One region of the Mesorhizobium vachelliae genome, then DNA from elsewhere that is predicted to be linked to it. Evidence: riboswitches for the same ligand, from Rfam matches in the RefSeq annotation. Region 1 holds a riboswitch; each other region holds the start of a gene.
What was found. Region 1 has a riboswitch for thiamine pyrophosphate ahead of thiC (phosphomethylpyrimidine synthase ThiC). Riboswitches for the same ligand answer to the same signal wherever they lie in the genome.
Positions count from the first base shown of each region.

Region 2: another riboswitch for thiamine pyrophosphate. It lies ahead of thiC (phosphomethylpyrimidine synthase ThiC); the one in region 1 lies ahead of thiC (phosphomethylpyrimidine synthase ThiC).
Region 3: another riboswitch for thiamine pyrophosphate. It lies ahead of thiB (thiamine ABC transporter substrate binding subunit); the one in region 1 lies ahead of thiC (phosphomethylpyrimidine synthase ThiC).

Region 1 is NZ_JAVIIR010000007.1:164,222-169,132, forward strand. Features, by position in the region: gene thiO (glycine oxidase ThiO) at 1-373, opposite strand, end outside; gene thiC (phosphomethylpyrimidine synthase ThiC) at 377-2,221, opposite strand; TPP riboswitch at 2,326-2,442, opposite strand; gene RFM41_RS16690 (hypothetical protein) at 2,438-2,620, shown strand; gene RFM41_RS16695 (FkbM family methyltransferase) at 2,627-3,385, opposite strand; gene RFM41_RS16700 (hypothetical protein) at 3,382-4,614, opposite strand; gene RFM41_RS16705 (aspartate aminotransferase family protein) at 4,626-4,911, opposite strand, start outside.
Region 2 is NZ_JAVIIR010000020.1:70,731-75,641, forward strand. Features, by position in the region: gene RFM41_RS30335 (hypothetical protein) at 58-645, opposite strand; partial or broken gene RFM41_RS30340 (transposase) at 1,077-1,320, opposite strand; TPP riboswitch at 1,449-1,564, shown strand; gene thiC (phosphomethylpyrimidine synthase ThiC) at 1,669-3,513, shown strand; gene thiO (glycine oxidase ThiO) at 3,517-4,539, shown strand; gene thiS (sulfur carrier protein ThiS) at 4,508-4,705, shown strand; gene RFM41_RS30360 (thiazole synthase) at 4,709-4,911, shown strand, end outside.
Region 3 is NZ_JAVIIR010000003.1:573,989-578,899, reverse strand. Features, by position in the region: gene thiQ (thiamine ABC transporter ATP-binding protein) at 1-466, opposite strand, end outside; gene thiP (thiamine/thiamine pyrophosphate ABC transporter permease) at 463-2,085, opposite strand; gene thiB (thiamine ABC transporter substrate binding subunit) at 2,323-3,333, opposite strand; TPP riboswitch at 3,377-3,482, opposite strand; gene RFM41_RS09740 (thiamine diphosphokinase) at 3,618-4,262, shown strand; gene RFM41_RS09735 (ABC-F family ATP-binding cassette domain-containing protein) at 4,273-4,911, shown strand, end outside.

The DNA.
Region 1 (4,911 bases):
GACCGGCAAGGTCTGGTTCAAGGGCGGCAATCGCGTCTTCGTCGACGGCCTCATAGTCACGCGTACGGGTCGCAAAGCGGGCAAGCTCCAAGGCGTCTCGCGCATGGGCGACGACGAGCGTGCCGGCCCTCGTCACGACCCCGGGCAGTGTCCTGTCCCACCACTCGGCCGAAGTTTTGCCGAGCGTGACAACCGCCTCTTCGGCGCTTTCGCGCTCGCACCAGGGGGCCAGCATGCCACCGGCTAGCCAGGAGGCCTTGCCGCCTATCTGGCTCCGAATTTCGGCAACCGTGACCGACGCACCCCGCGCGGCCAATTCGTGGGCGACGGTGAGACCTGCCACACCGGCGCCTTTGACAAGGACACGGCGCATGGCTCAGCGCGTCTCCCGATCATCTCGCGCCAAAGCCTGTTCTTCCACTCCGGGCGTTTCGACGGGCATATAGAGATCGCCGCCCGCGCGATATTTCTCCGCCATAGCCGCCATCCCCTCCTTTTGCGCTTCCGCGCGAATGTCGTGGGAGATGCGCATGGAGCAGAATTTCGGCCCGCACATCGAACAGAAATGCGCGACCTTGTGCGCTTCCTTGGGCAAGGTCTCGTCGTGGAACGAGCGCGCCGTCTCGGGATCGAGCGACAGGTTGAACTGGTCTTCCCAGCGGAACTCGAACCGTGCCCGCGAAAGCGCGTCGTCGCGGACCTTCGCTGCTGGGTGTCCCTTGGCGAGATCGGCTGCATGCGCGGCGATCTTGTAGGTGATCACCCCGGTCTTGACGTCATTGCGGTCCGGTAGCCCGAGATGTTCCTTCGGCGTCACATAGCAGAGCATGGCCGTGCCGAACCAGCCGATCATGGCGGCGCCGATGCCGGAGGTGATGTGATCGTAGCCCGGTGCGATGTCCGTGGTCAGCGGCCCAAGCGTGTAGAAAGGCGCCTCGCCGCAGACGGCAAGCTGCTTGTCCATGTTCTGCTTGATCTTGTGCATGGGAACATGGCCGGGACCCTCGATCATCACCTGGCAGTCCTTGGCCCAGGCGATCTTCGTCAGCTCGCCGAGCGTCTCCAGCTCCGCGAACTGCGCCTTGTCGTTGGCATCGGCGATCGAACCGGGGCGAAGGCCGTCGCCGAGGGAGAAGGAGACGTCATAGGCTCTGGCGATGTCGCAGATTTCCTCGAAATGCTCGTAGAGAAAACTCTCGCGGTGATGGTGAAGGCACCATTTGGCCATGATCGAGCCGCCGCGGGAAACGATGCCCGTGACCCGGTCGACGGTCAGCGGGATGTAATGCAGCCGCACGCCAGCGTGGATGGTGAAATAGTCGACGCCCTGCTCGGCCTGTTCGATCAGCGTGTCTCGATAGACCTCCCAGCTGAGGTCCTCGGCGATGCCGCTCACCTTCTCCAACGCCTGGTAGAGCGGCACGGTGCCGATCGGCACCGGCGCGTTGCGCACGATCCATTCGCGGATGTTGTGGATGTTGCGGCCGGTCGACAGGTCCATCACGGTATCGGCGCCCCAGCGGATCGCCCAGACCATCTTTTCGACCTCTTCAGCCATCGAGGAGGTGACGGCGGAATTGCCGATATTGGCGTTGATCTTCACCAGGAAGTTGCGGCCGATGATCATCGGCTCGCTCTCGGGATGGTTGATATTGGCTGGGATGATCGCGCGGCCGCGCGCCACCTCGTCGCGCACGAATTCCGGCGTGACGAAGTCCGGTATCGACGCGCCGAACGCTTCGCCATCCTGTTGCAGCCTGCCTCGCAGCATCTCGCGGCCAAGGTTCTCGCGGATGGCCACGAATTCCATCTCGGGCGTGACGATCCCGGCGCGCGCATAGGCAAGCTGTGTCACCGCCTTGCCGGCCTTCGCCCGCACCGGACGATTGCGGACTGGAAATTCCGGCGTCAGCCGTTCGCCGGTCGCAAATCCGTTGTCCTCGGGCCTGACGTGGCGGCCGTCATAGGCTTCGACATCGCCGCGCGCGGCGATCCAGTCCTGCCGAAGGCGGGCAAGACCCTTTTCGATATCCGTTTCGACCGCGGGGTCGGTATAGGGGCCTGACGGATCGTAGACCGTCACCGGCGGTTCCCCGGCTGTCGGGTGCACGCTGATCTCGCGCATCGGCACCCTGATCTGCGGATGGATAATGCCGGTCCTGTGGATTTTCCGCGAGGCGGGCAATGGTCCCGTCGAAACGGTGGGGGTCAAGGCATTCATTTGAGGCTCCTTTGCTCATCTGCATTGGAGACCCAGTTCTGTGCCGGAAGGATGAAAAGCCGCCTTGGTGAACCTGCTAAGACAGGTCTTCGGGCATGGATTCCCGCAAAGCGCTTGCACCGTCCCTACGCCAGTATGAACTGGATCAGGTTCAACGGGTCACTGCGCCGCGAAAGCCAGCAGTATCTCAGCCCCTTGCCGGGACTCCCCTGGTGAATGGCTCAAGTTGAGCGAGCCGCCGCCGTTTTGTCAAGCGCATCCGGCCAGGACGACAATTGGGTTTCGATTGCCGTTGCAGGGAAACTAGAGCAATTTCAGGAAAAGTGTGAAACGGTTTTCCGTCCGGAATTGCGTAAAAACAAAGGCTTAGGGCGGTTCGGCGATTCCGTGAAAGGCTGAACCGCTCTAGGCGAAGGCCCAGATGTCCTCGGCCTGGAAGCCGACCTGGTAGCCGGCGGTCTTGAGCTTGACCACGACCTGGCCGATCTCGGCGGCAGGCAGCGCGCCGACCTCGATCTTGATCATGCCGGGACGGTAACGCTCGAGGTCGAGCTGCTCGAACACCATCCAGTCGGCGCCTTCACAGTCGACCAGGAAAGCGTCGATATGGGCAATGCCGTTGCGGTCGAGCAGCGTCTGCAAGGTCTCCGACTGCACCTCGATGTCCTTCAGATGCGGCGCGAACTTGTTGAAGTTGGCATCGGCCTCGCCCCAGGCGTTCTTGCCCGACATCAGATTGGTGTCGGTGACCGACGAGCAGCCGATGAACTCGATCGGCAGTGTGCCGGATTCGAGCGCGGCGGCGTCGAACGTATGGACGGTGATCGTTCCCTTGGCCCTGGTCACCGCCACCGGCTCGATGATGAAGCGATCGGTATCAGGATAGTTGGCGCGCAGCCGCTTCTGATTGTAGGGGATCGGCTCGACCAGCATGGCGCGAGCGCCGCGGATGCTGTGCAGCCACGGCGTCACGTCGTCGAACAGCGCGCCGTCGCATGCGCCGACATTGACCATCTGGAACGGCCGGCCATTGCCGCCGAAACGTGCCTTGAGCGCCGCCTTGGCAAGGAACTTCGTGCCGCGCAACGCCGGCCCGCGATCGAGCAGGCCCACAGGCAGGCCGAGCGACAGAAGAACGCGCGCGAAGCTGGACACCGAGCTCATGACTTGTCTCCGGAAATGACCTGCAGCGCGGCGCGGCGCCCGCCTTTGCTCGCCGCTCCCCAGAGCGCCATCAGCGGCGCGGCGAGCAGCAGGAAGGGCGGGAGAAGATTTGGGAAATAGATGCGGGTGTCGTGGATCGGGAAGACGGCGAATTTCGCCAGCACGCCGAGCGCGAGCGCCGCCAGCAGGACGCCGGCGCGGCGGTCGAGCCGGAAGCCGACGCGGCTCAAGCCGAACCAGCCGGCCAGCGCCAGGACCGCGACGCCGACCCAGCTGTTGACGCTGATGGCGCGCACCACCGACGCTGCAAAGGCCTTCAGATAGGCGGCCACGGAGAACGGCGGTTCGAACCCGTCCATGTTGTAATGCTGCTCGATGCTGGAAAACCAAAGATGCGGCCACCAGCCGGGATGCTGCGCCCAATGGGAAATGGCGAAATAGGCAACGAAAGAGGCGGCAAAGCCCACCAGCGCGCCCCATGCCCTCTCGCGGAAAGCGATAAGCAGCACCGCGAAAATGGCGAGGAAGACGATGTTGTCGGGCCTGGCCATGAAAGCCAGGAAAAGCAGGACCGCCGTCGCTGCCTCGCGCTTGCGCACATAGGCAAAGGTCCCGCCAAGGAACAGCGCCGAGCACAAAAGGTCGGGCGTCGAGGCGCGCGCCGCATCGCCGAAATCGGCCATGATCAGCACCGCGCCGACGACCGGCGCCAGCGCCAGCGCGCCTTCCGCGCGCAGCCAGGCCAGCGTGATGGCGCCGAACAGCAGCACGGAGAACACCTGCACCAGCCGCATCGCCTCGACCGGCGACACGACATGACTGAGGCTGGACAGGATCTCGGCATAGAGGAACTTGATCCGGTACATGCCGAGCAGCGAATGGAAATCGGCGGCGTTCTCCGCCATGTGGCTGCGGAAGCCGCCGCTGTCGTCGGTCAGCGTCTTGTAATCGCCGGCTGACACGCCGGCTTTGACTGTGCTGTAGGCATAGTCATGCAGCACCTGCGGATCGGGATAGGCGCCCTCCTCGGCGATCGCCAGATAGGGCAGCATGTCCCAGTTGGCGTCGGGCATGAACCAGGCGGTCGCAGCGGTCAGCAGGACATAGAGCGAGAAGGCGATCGCCCCGATCGATGCCGCCCATCTCGCGTAAGCCCCCTCGCCCCACGCCAGGCCGGCGCCGGTCAACCGTTCCAGCGGATTGGTCGGAGCGGACGGCCTGGTCAGCATGCCGGCGGCCCCTACTTGCCGACCTGGCTTTTCACGAAATCCTTCACGATCGCCACGATGCCGCGCGACAACAGGCTGTCGAAGGCGTCAACGAAGCGGTCGACATGCTCTGGCTGGCAGATCAGCGGCGGCTCGAGCCGGATGACGTTGCGGTTGTATTCGGTGAAGGCGACGAGCACGTCATAGTCGCGCAACAGCAGCGAGCCGACGAAACCGGACAGCGAGCCTTTCAGCTTGTCGTCGAGCACGCTCACCACCGGTCTGAGCACCATCGGCAGGGTCTGCGAGAAATCGTGG
Region 2 (4,911 bases), on a different contig from region 1:
GGCGAGTGCCATAAGAAGTTCCAAGAATTGGGACCGTCGCCGAAGAATGAACGCCCTTTAATTGGCTGCGCCGCCCCTGTTCGGTCGCAAATACATAGCCTTCAATATCAGATAGAGCCCCTTTCGGTCGACGGCACCGCCCAATAGGTAATTGAGCAAATCGTGGCGCATATCGGCCGTCATCGGTTGGCGGTATGGGATGGCTCGGTCCGTACGATTTCTTTCGAACCAATTAATAATTAGGAGGCAAAAATCGAGCGCAAGGATAGATTCCCTCCCGTCGATTAGGTCCTGCCTAGCGGTGGCTTTCTGCTCGTCGCTTCCTTTGAAGTCGTACGGCACGTCCTCATTATATTCGTGGTCGAAGAAATTGCCCAAGAAGGGCTCTGAATTCAGATTAAAAAGGAGCAGGGCACAAATTTTTACGTGAGACAGCCGCGTCGTTTTTTCAGAGGTTTCCTCTGAAAGCCATTGCTGGTTGTCGGCCACCCACTGAGCGTGAATCTGCTTTGTGACGTTCGGAATGAAATGGGCTTCGAGTCCATGCACTTTGAAATTGGCGTAACAGAACTCGCGGAAAGCGTAGTTGAAAGATTCGTAGTCGGCGAGCCATTCATCCAACTTCTTTTCATCGAACGGAATCATACAGGCGAGAACTCCAAGCCCCAAAGCAAGAGGGCGAAGGTTGGTAAACCTTCGCCCTCTAAAAGGAAATAAAAAAACGGGGTTACGCGGCGGTTTTCACCGTCTCGTTTACCAATTCGACGGTAGACACATACCCGAGGGTTTTGTCAGGATCCGATTTGATAACGGCGCGACCATTTTCGTACAGCTTTTTAAATCTGGAAATGTCGCGCGGAAGGGCGCACCGTTCAGCGCTCTTCGGCAAGCCTCTCTCTGGCATCATCGTTCTCCCGGTCCTGTCCCTGGCTTGGGCCGTCTGTCGTGGCGGCGCCATACAAGCAACGCACATATTTGTCAATTTTCGGCAAATATGCAACGTGCATTTAGACGCATTTAAAATGCGTCGACCGTCATTTGGTTGCCGTTTAGACGATTTTCGATGCGAAAAGCGATTAAATTTTGTCCACGCTTCGCTGCCAATATCCAGTCCACACTCGGCTGATTGGGTGATTAAGCGAGGCGTTGGCGACGGCGAGATACTGCTCGCCATTGCTTACAACGGCGGTTGTCCTCACGCCATGCCATCTCTGCTGCGTAGGCATGAAGATAGCGACCGCTGACTTGATGATGGGTGCCGATCTCAGCGCGGCGCAGGCGGGAGAAGAAGCTTTCGGCCTAATTGGCGCAAGCGTCCCCGTGCTGGTCTCGGGCGCGCGATCTGTCGCCGCCATGTGCGCGAACTTTTCCGCCAGTTTGATCAGCAGCCGATCAGCGCCGCGGCCTGAAGGCGCTTGACAAGATAGCGGCGGCCCGGTCAATTCGAAAGCATTCACCAGGGGAGTCCCGGCAAGGGGCTGAGATACTGCTGGCTTTGCGGCGCAGTGACCCGTTGAACCTGATCCAGTTCATACTGGCGTAGGGACGGTGCAAGCGCTTGTGGGCGTTCATGCCCGAAGACCTGTCTCAAGCAGGCCTACCAAAAGCGTCTTTTCATCCTTCCGGCACCGAACTGGGTCTCCAATGCAACGAGCAAAGGAGCCTCAAATGAATGCCTTGACCCTGACCGTATCGACTGGACCGCTGCCGGCCTCGCGGAAGATCCACAAATTCGGCGTCCTCCATCCGCAGATCAGGGTGCCGATGCGCGAGATCGCGGTCCATCCGACTGCCGGCGAGCCGCCGGTGACGGTCTACGACCCGTCAGGCCCCTATACCGACCCCGCGATCGAAACGGATATCGAAAAGGGTCTTGCCCGCCTTCGTCAGGACTGGATCGCGGCGCGCGGCGATGTCGAAGCCTATGACGGCCGCCATGTGAGGCCGGAGGACAACGGATTTGCGACCGGCGAACGGCTGACGCCGGAATTCCCCATCCGCAACCGCCCGTTGCGGGCGAAAGCCGGCAAGGCGGTGACGCAGCTTGCCTATGCGCGCGCAGGGATCATCACGCCCGAGATGGAATTCGTGGCCATCCGCGAGAACCTTGGCCGCGAAATGCTGCGTGGCAAGCTGCAACAGGACGGGGAAGCGTTCGGCGCGACGATCCCGGATTTCGTCACGCCGGAATTCGTGCGCGACGAGGTGGCGCGCGGCCGCGCGATCATTCCCGCCAACATCAACCATCCCGAAAGCGAGCCGATGATCATCGGCCGCAATTTCCTGGTGAAGATCAACGCCAATATCGGCAATTCCGCCGTCACCTCCTCGATGGCCGAGGAGGTCGAAAAGATGGTCTGGGCGATCCGCTGGGGCGCCGACACGGTGATGGACTTATCGACCGGCCGCAACATCCACAACATCCGCGAATGGATCGTGCGCAACGCGCCGGTGCCGATCGGCACCGTGCCGCTCTACCAGGCGCTGGAAAAGGTCGGCGGCATCGCCGAGGACCTGACCTGGGAAGTCTATCGCGACACGCTGATCGAGCAGGCCGAGCAGGGCGTCGACTATTTCACCATCCATGCCGGCGTGCGGCTGCATTACATCCCGCTCACCGTCGGCCGGGTTACTGGCATCGTCAGCAGGGGCGGCTCGATCATGGCGAAATGGTGCCTGCACCATCACCGCGAAAGCTTCCTCTATGAGCATTTCGAGGAGATCTGCGACATCGCCAGAGCCTATGACGTCTCCTTCTCGCTCGGCGACGGCCTTCGTCCCGGCTCGATCGCCGACGCCAATGACCGAGCCCAGTTCGCCGAGTTGGAAACGCTTGGCGAATTGACGAAGATCGCCTGGGCAAAGGATTGCCAGGTGATGATCGAGGGCCCTGGCCATGTTCCCATGCACAAGATCAAGCAGAATATGGACAAGCAGCTCGCCGTCTGTGGCGAAGCGCCATTCTACACACTGGGGCCGCTGACCACGGACATAGCGCCGGGCTACGACCACATCACCTCGGGAATCGGCGCCGCCATGATCGGCTGGTTCGGCACGGCGATGCTCTGCTATGTGACGCCGAAGGAACATCTCGGCCTGCCAGACCGCAACGACGTCAAGACCGGCGTGATCACCTACAAGATAGCCGCGCACGCCGCGGATCTTGCCAAGGGGCATCCCGCGGCGAAGATCCGTGACGACGCGCTTTCGCGGGCACGGTTCGAGTTCCGCTGGGAAGACCAGTTCAACCTGTCGCTCGATCCCGAGACAGCGCGCTCGCTCCATGACGAGACCTTGCCCAAGGAAGCACACAAGCTGGCGCATTTCTGCTCGATGTGCGGGCCGAAATTCTGCTCCATGCGCATCTCGCACGACATTCGCGCTGAAGCGCAGAAGGAGGGGATGGCGGCCATGGCACAGAAATATCGCGCTGGCGGCGATCTCTATATGCCGGTCGAACCGCCCGGGGCGGAAAAACAGGCCTTGGCGCAGAAAGATCAGGAGACACACTGAGCCATGCGCCGCGTCCTTGTCAAAGGCGCCGGTGTGGCAGGCCTCACCGTCGCCCATGAATTGGCCGTGCGGGGTGCGTCGGTCACGGTTGTTGAAATTCAAAGCCAGATAGGCGGCAATGCCTCCTGGCTCGCCGGCGGCATGCTCGCCCCCTGGTGCGAAGGCGAAAGCGCGGACGAGGCGGTTGTCACGCTCGGCAAGGTTTCGGCCGACTGGTGGGAAAGGGCACTGCCCGGGCTCGTGACGAGGGCCGGCACGCTCGTCGTCGCCCATGCGCGCGACGCCTCCGAGCTCGCGCGTTTTGCGGCTCGTACGCGCAATTGCGAGTCCGTCGACGAGGAGGCGATTGCCGCCCTCGAACCCGATCTTGCCGGTCGCTTCCGCCAGGGCCTGTTCTTTGCCGGCGAAGCTCATCTCGATCCCCGTCGGGCTCTCGAAGCCCTCGTCGATAAACTGCGCGCGATGGGCGTCGTCTTCCTTTTCGAGGTGGGCGAGATGGCCCTTTCCGACTTCGATCAGGTGATCGACTGTACGGGCATCGCGCGGGCCGACGACGATCTGCGCGGCGTGCGCGGCGAAATGCTGCTCCTCCGCACGCGTGAGGTCTCGCTCACCCGGCCGGTGCGTCTGCTCCATCCGCGCCATCCGATCTATGTCGTGCCGCGGGCCGATCATCACTTCATGGTCGGGTCGACCATGATCGAAAGCGACCATGACGGACCGATCACCGCCCGTTCGCTGATGGAGCTCCTCAACGCGGCCTATGCACTCCATCCGGCGTTCGGCGAGGCCGAAATCGTCGAGACAGGAGTGGGCGTGCGCCCTGCCCATCCCGACAATCTGCCGATGGTGAAGTGTTGGAAGGACGGCACGATCACGGTCAATGGCCTCTATCGGCACGGTTTCCTGCTTTCACCGGCCATGGCCGAGCAGGCTGCCGGCCTTCTCTTCAATTCATCTGCCGGCAATTCATCTGCCGGCCTGGAGTCCAAAAATGAAGCTGATCGTCAATGGCGAAGCGCTTGAAGCCAAGGCGGCGACGCTCGACGCCCTTTTGAAGGAGCTGGACTACGAGGGCGGCTGGCTCGCCACCGCGCTGAACGGCGATGTCGTGCCCGCGGCCAAACGGCCGGAATTCCAGTTGAGCGAGGGCGATCGGATCGAAATCCTGTCGCCCATGCAGGGAGGCTAGCCGATGTTCGATCTTTTCGGGACAAAATTGGCCTCGCGTCTGCTGCTGGGCACCGCCCAATATCCTTCGCCGGCGATCCTTGCCGAAGCGGTCAAGGCATCGGGCACCTCGATGGTCACCGTCTCGTTGCGACGGGAAATGGCCGGCGGCAGGGGCGGCGAACAATTCTGGTCGCTGATCCGTTCGCTCGGTGTGAGGGTGCTGCC
Region 3 (4,911 bases), on a different contig from region 1:
TCGCCAGCGCCACCCGCTGCCGCTCGCCGCCGGACAGCTCGCGCGGCAGCCGCTTTTCCTTACCCGCCAGGCCGACACGCGCCAGCGCCTCGGCGACGGCGATGCGGTCGGCGTCGCCGAGTTTCAGCGACGGCGAGCGGCCGAGCCCGACATTGGCTTCGACGGAAAGATGCGCGAACAAATTGTTTTCCTGGAACACCATCGACACCGGTCGCGCCGAAGGCGGCGTGTCGCCGATATCAATGCCGCCGATCAGCACCTTGCCCGCATCGGGCGTTTCGAAGCCGGCTATCAGATTGAGCAGCGTCGACTTGCCGGAACCGCTCGGCCCCATGATGGCGGTGATCCTTCCAGCCGTGAATTCGGCATCGAAGCGGAAGGAAGACTCGCCATAGCTGAACGAGACGCCATCCAGCGCGACGGTGAGGCCCTTTTGCGCGGCGGCGCCGTCGATGGTCGTCGTCATGACTTTCCTTCCCGCCCCAGCCAATCGGCGGCGACCACCAGCATCAGGCAGACAAGGCCGAGCAGCAAGGCAAGTCCCGCGGCGTCGGCTGTTCGGTAGCTGCCCATGCGCGCCAACAGCAGATAGGGCAAGGTCTGCACGGAATCGCTGCCGAACAGCGCGATCGCACCGAGATCGCCGAGCGACAGCGCCATGGCGAAGGCAAAGCCGGTGGCCAGGGGGCGCCTCAGCGACGGCCAGTCGATCAGGCTGAGCCGGCTCCAGCCGGATATGCCGAGCGCCAGGCAAAGCCGCTCATGACGCTCGCTCGCCGCGTCATAGGCCGGGCGAATGGTGCGGACGGCGAAGGGCATCGCCATCACCGCATTGACGGCGACGACCATGACCGGCGCGACGGCGAAGACATCGGTGACGTTACGGAGCGCCAGGAACCAGCCGGCGCCAAGCACGATCGGCGGCACGACGAGCACGAAGCCGGCGCCGGTGTCGGCGGCATGTTCGAGCAGCGACATGGCGTTCCCCAAGCGGCGCCGCAGGGCCAGCGCGCGCCGCGACGCGATCAATGCCAGCGACAGGGTCACGCTGAGCAGCGCCGCAAGCAAGGCGAGGCCCGCGCTGGTGAGCGTCGCGCGGCGCACCGCCTCTTCACCCGCAAGCCGGCCGAGATCGGCCTCCAGGCCTGAGAACACGGTCGCCAGCATCGGCCCGGCGACGAACAGCAGGGCAAGCGCGATGAGGCAGGTGTTCAGCACGCTTTCGAGCCGGCCCACCGAAAGGTAGCGGCGCGGCGCCACCGGCAGATTGGCATCGCCGACCGTGTTGGCGCCGAGCCGCATGAGCGCGACGACCACGATGAAGGTCAGCGCGATCTGCAGCAGCGTCAGCACCACGGCGCGCGCGGGATCGAAATCGAAGCGCAGCGCCTGGTAGATGGCGACCTCCAGCGTCGTCGCGGCCGGACCGCCGCCCAGCGTCAGCACGATGGTGAAGGATGTGATGCAGAGCATGAAGACCAGCCCGGCGACGCCCGGCAAGGCTGCGCGCAACGCCGGCCATTCGATCAGCCGGAAGGCCGGCCGGGCGCACATGCCGAGCTGGCTCGCCAGCCGCCACTGGTCGGCGGGAATGGTGCCCAACGCCTCGAGGAACAGGCGCGTCGCCAAAGGCAGGTTGAAGAAGACATGCGCGACCAGGATGCCAGAGAGGCCGTAGATTCCGGGCCACTCTCCGCCGCCAAGCCCGGCAAAGACGCCGGCAAAATATCCGGCGCGGCCATAGAGCGCCAGGATGCCGAGCGCGGCGACGATCGCCGGCAACGCTAGCGGCACGGTGAACAGCTGCAAGATCAGGCGACGCCCGGGAAAGTTCGGGTGCCGGGACAGCGCGCGCGCCACCATGAGCGCCGGCGCGACCGATAGCAATGTCGACAGCAGCGCCTGCCAGAGCGTGAAGCGGGCGACGCGCAGGAGGTAGCTGTCGAAGGCGGCGAGTGCACCGGATGGATCGCGCGCGCTTTCGAGGATGAGCCCGACGAAGGCGCCGCCGACGAGCACGGCGACTGCCGCGAGGGCGATGATGCCGGCGGTGACGCGGGAGTCAGAGCGCGGCGCGGACTGCACGCTGCACCACGTCGGCTTGAATTAGCGAGCGCCGCGTTCCTTCGCGCCCCCCTCTGTCCTGCCGGACATCTCCCCCACAAGGGGGGAGATCAGCAGTGTCAACGCTCGGCACCGTCCTGCAACGTCGGCGATTGGCGAAATCGTCGACGACAGCCAATCTCCCCCCTTGTGGGGGAGATGTCCGGCAGGACAGAGGGGGGCGCCGTAGAGCGATCATTTTGCGATAATTGGCAAATCCTACTTGCTCATCACCGCCAGCCACTCATCCACCCACGCCTTGCGGTTGGCGGCGACTTCCTCGGGGCTGAACAGCAAGGTCTTGGTCGGCCTGACCAATTTGTCGAAAGCCGGGTTGAGCGGCTTGTCGGTCTTGCCGGCCGGGAACATCCAGTTGGTCTCCGGAATGACGTCCTGGAATTTCGACCCGGTCATGAAGGCGATGAACTTTTGCGCCAGCGGGTTCTTCGCGCCGGTCTTGGTGATGCCGGCCACCTCGATCTGCAGGTATTCGCCCTCCTCGAAAGAGGCCGCCTGATAGCGTTCCGTGTTCTCGGCCACCATGTGGTAGGCCGGCGAGGTGGTGTAGGAGAGCACCATCGGCGCCTCGCCCTTGGTGAAGAGCCCATAGGCCTCGCTCCAGCCCGGCGTCACGGTCAGCACCTTGGTCTTGAGCTTGGCCCAGGCCTCCGGCGCCTTGTCGCCATAGACCGACTTCACCCAGAGCAGCAGGCCGAGGCCGGGCGTCGAGGTGCGCGGATCCTGGATCACGATCTTGTCGGCGCCGGTTCCCTCGACCAGTTCCTTCAGGCTCTTCGGCGGGACTTTAAGCTTCTGCGTGTCATAGACGACGGCGAAATAGCCATAGTCGAAAGGCACGAACGTGTCGTCCTTCCAGCCGCCGGGCACATTGATGCCGGAGACTTCGCCATGCGGCGCGAACAGGCCGCTCGCCTTGGCGTCGGAGGTAAGATTGGTGTCGAGGCCGAGCACGATATCGGCCTTGGTGCCCGCGCCTTCGAGCTTCACGCGGTTGAGCAAGGCGACGCCGTCGGCCACCGAGACGAATTCGAGATCGCAGCCGCATTCGGCCTCGAATTCCTTCTTCACCGCCGGGCCGGGGCCCCAATCAGCGGTGAAGCTTTCATAGGTATAGACGGTGAGCTTGTCCTTTGCCTCGGCAGGCGCGACGCCCGCCAGAAGCGAAACCAGGCCGGTTGCGAGAATAAGCTTGGACAATATCGCGCGCATCGGCGCCTCCTTCGTTCGAGTGACAAGGAATTGAGGCGCCGGAAGGTCCGAAACGTCTAATCCCTCCGCCGGTACAAACCGGATCAGGTTCAGCGGGTTGGCTTGACTGCCTCTCAGCCGGATCACGTCCGGCACCCCGTTAGAGCGTTTCGACAGATAGGCCCGGCCGAAGCGGCGCGCAAGCGGAAGTTTGCCGGGCATCTAACGCTCGGGCGCCGACCTCGGATGCGAAGGCCGCGCCACCCGGCTTCCGTTTCACCCGGCGGGCTGGTAAGGCGACGGCCATGGGCACATTCACCATCCTGCTCGGCGGCGAACTCATTCGCACGCCCCGGCTCGAACGCCAGATCGCTGGCTCGCGCGTCATCGCCGCCGACGCCGGCATCGGCCATGCCCGCATGCTCGGCCTCGTGCCCAAGCTGTGGGTCGGCGACTTCGACTCGGTGCCGGCGAACCTGCCAAAGGATCTGGCCGAGGTGCCGCGCAAGGTCTTTCCGGCCGAGAAGGACATGACAGATGGCGAGCTCGCCATCGCCGAGGCGCTCCGGCGCGGCGCCACCAGCCTCGTGCTGGCGGGCGCCTTCGGTGGCAAGCGCGCCGACCACGCCTTCCTGCATCTGGCGCTGGCCGTGCGGCTGGCCGAGGCAGGCACCACCGTGCTGCTGACAAGCGGCGCGCAGGAAGGTGTTCCCGTTTTGCCGGGCAGCGCCGCCTTCGACTATGCGGACGGCACCCTGTTTTCGGTGCTCGGCTTCTCCGAGCTCACCGGCCTGACGGTCACCGGCGCCAAATGGCCGCTCGACCGCGTCGAGGTGGCGTTCGGCTCTTCGCTCACTATATCAAACGAGGTCAAGGGGCAGCTTGGCATCGCGCTGGAACGCGGCCGGGCGCTGCTTCTGGCCCACCCCTATCCTCTTCCCGAAAGCTGACATTCCAGACATGGCGCCGCCACTCCTCAACCTCGACGGCATTAAGCTGACCTTCGGCGGCACCCCGCTGCTCGATGGCGCGGCGCTCAGCGCATCCGCCGGCGAGAAGATCGCGCTGGTCGGCCGCAACGGTTCGGGCAAGTCGACGTTGCTCAAGATCGCCGCCGGCATGATCGAGCCGCAGGACGGCGAGGTCTTCCGCCAGCCCTCGGCCACGGTCCGCTACCTGCCGCAGATGCCGGACATGGATGGCTTCGCCAGCGTGCGCGCCTATGTCGAGGCCGGCCTTGGCCCTGCCGACGATCCGCACCGCGCCACCTATCTGATGGAGCATCTCGGCCTCACCGGCGAGGAGCGGCCGAACGATCTCTCCGGCGGCGAGGCGCGCCGCGCCGCCCTGGCGCGCGTCATGGCGCCGGAGCCCGACATCCTTTTGCTCGACGAGCCGACCAACCATCTCGATCTTTCCGTGATCGAATGGCTGGAAGAGGAGCTTGTCCGCGCCTCTTCCGCCGTGATCCTGATCTCGCACGACCGCCGCTTTCTCGAGCGCGTCTCACGCGCCACCGTCTGGCTCGACCGCGGCCAGACGCGACGGTTGGACAAGGGCTTCGCGCATTTCGAGGAATGGCGCGACCAGGTGCTGGAG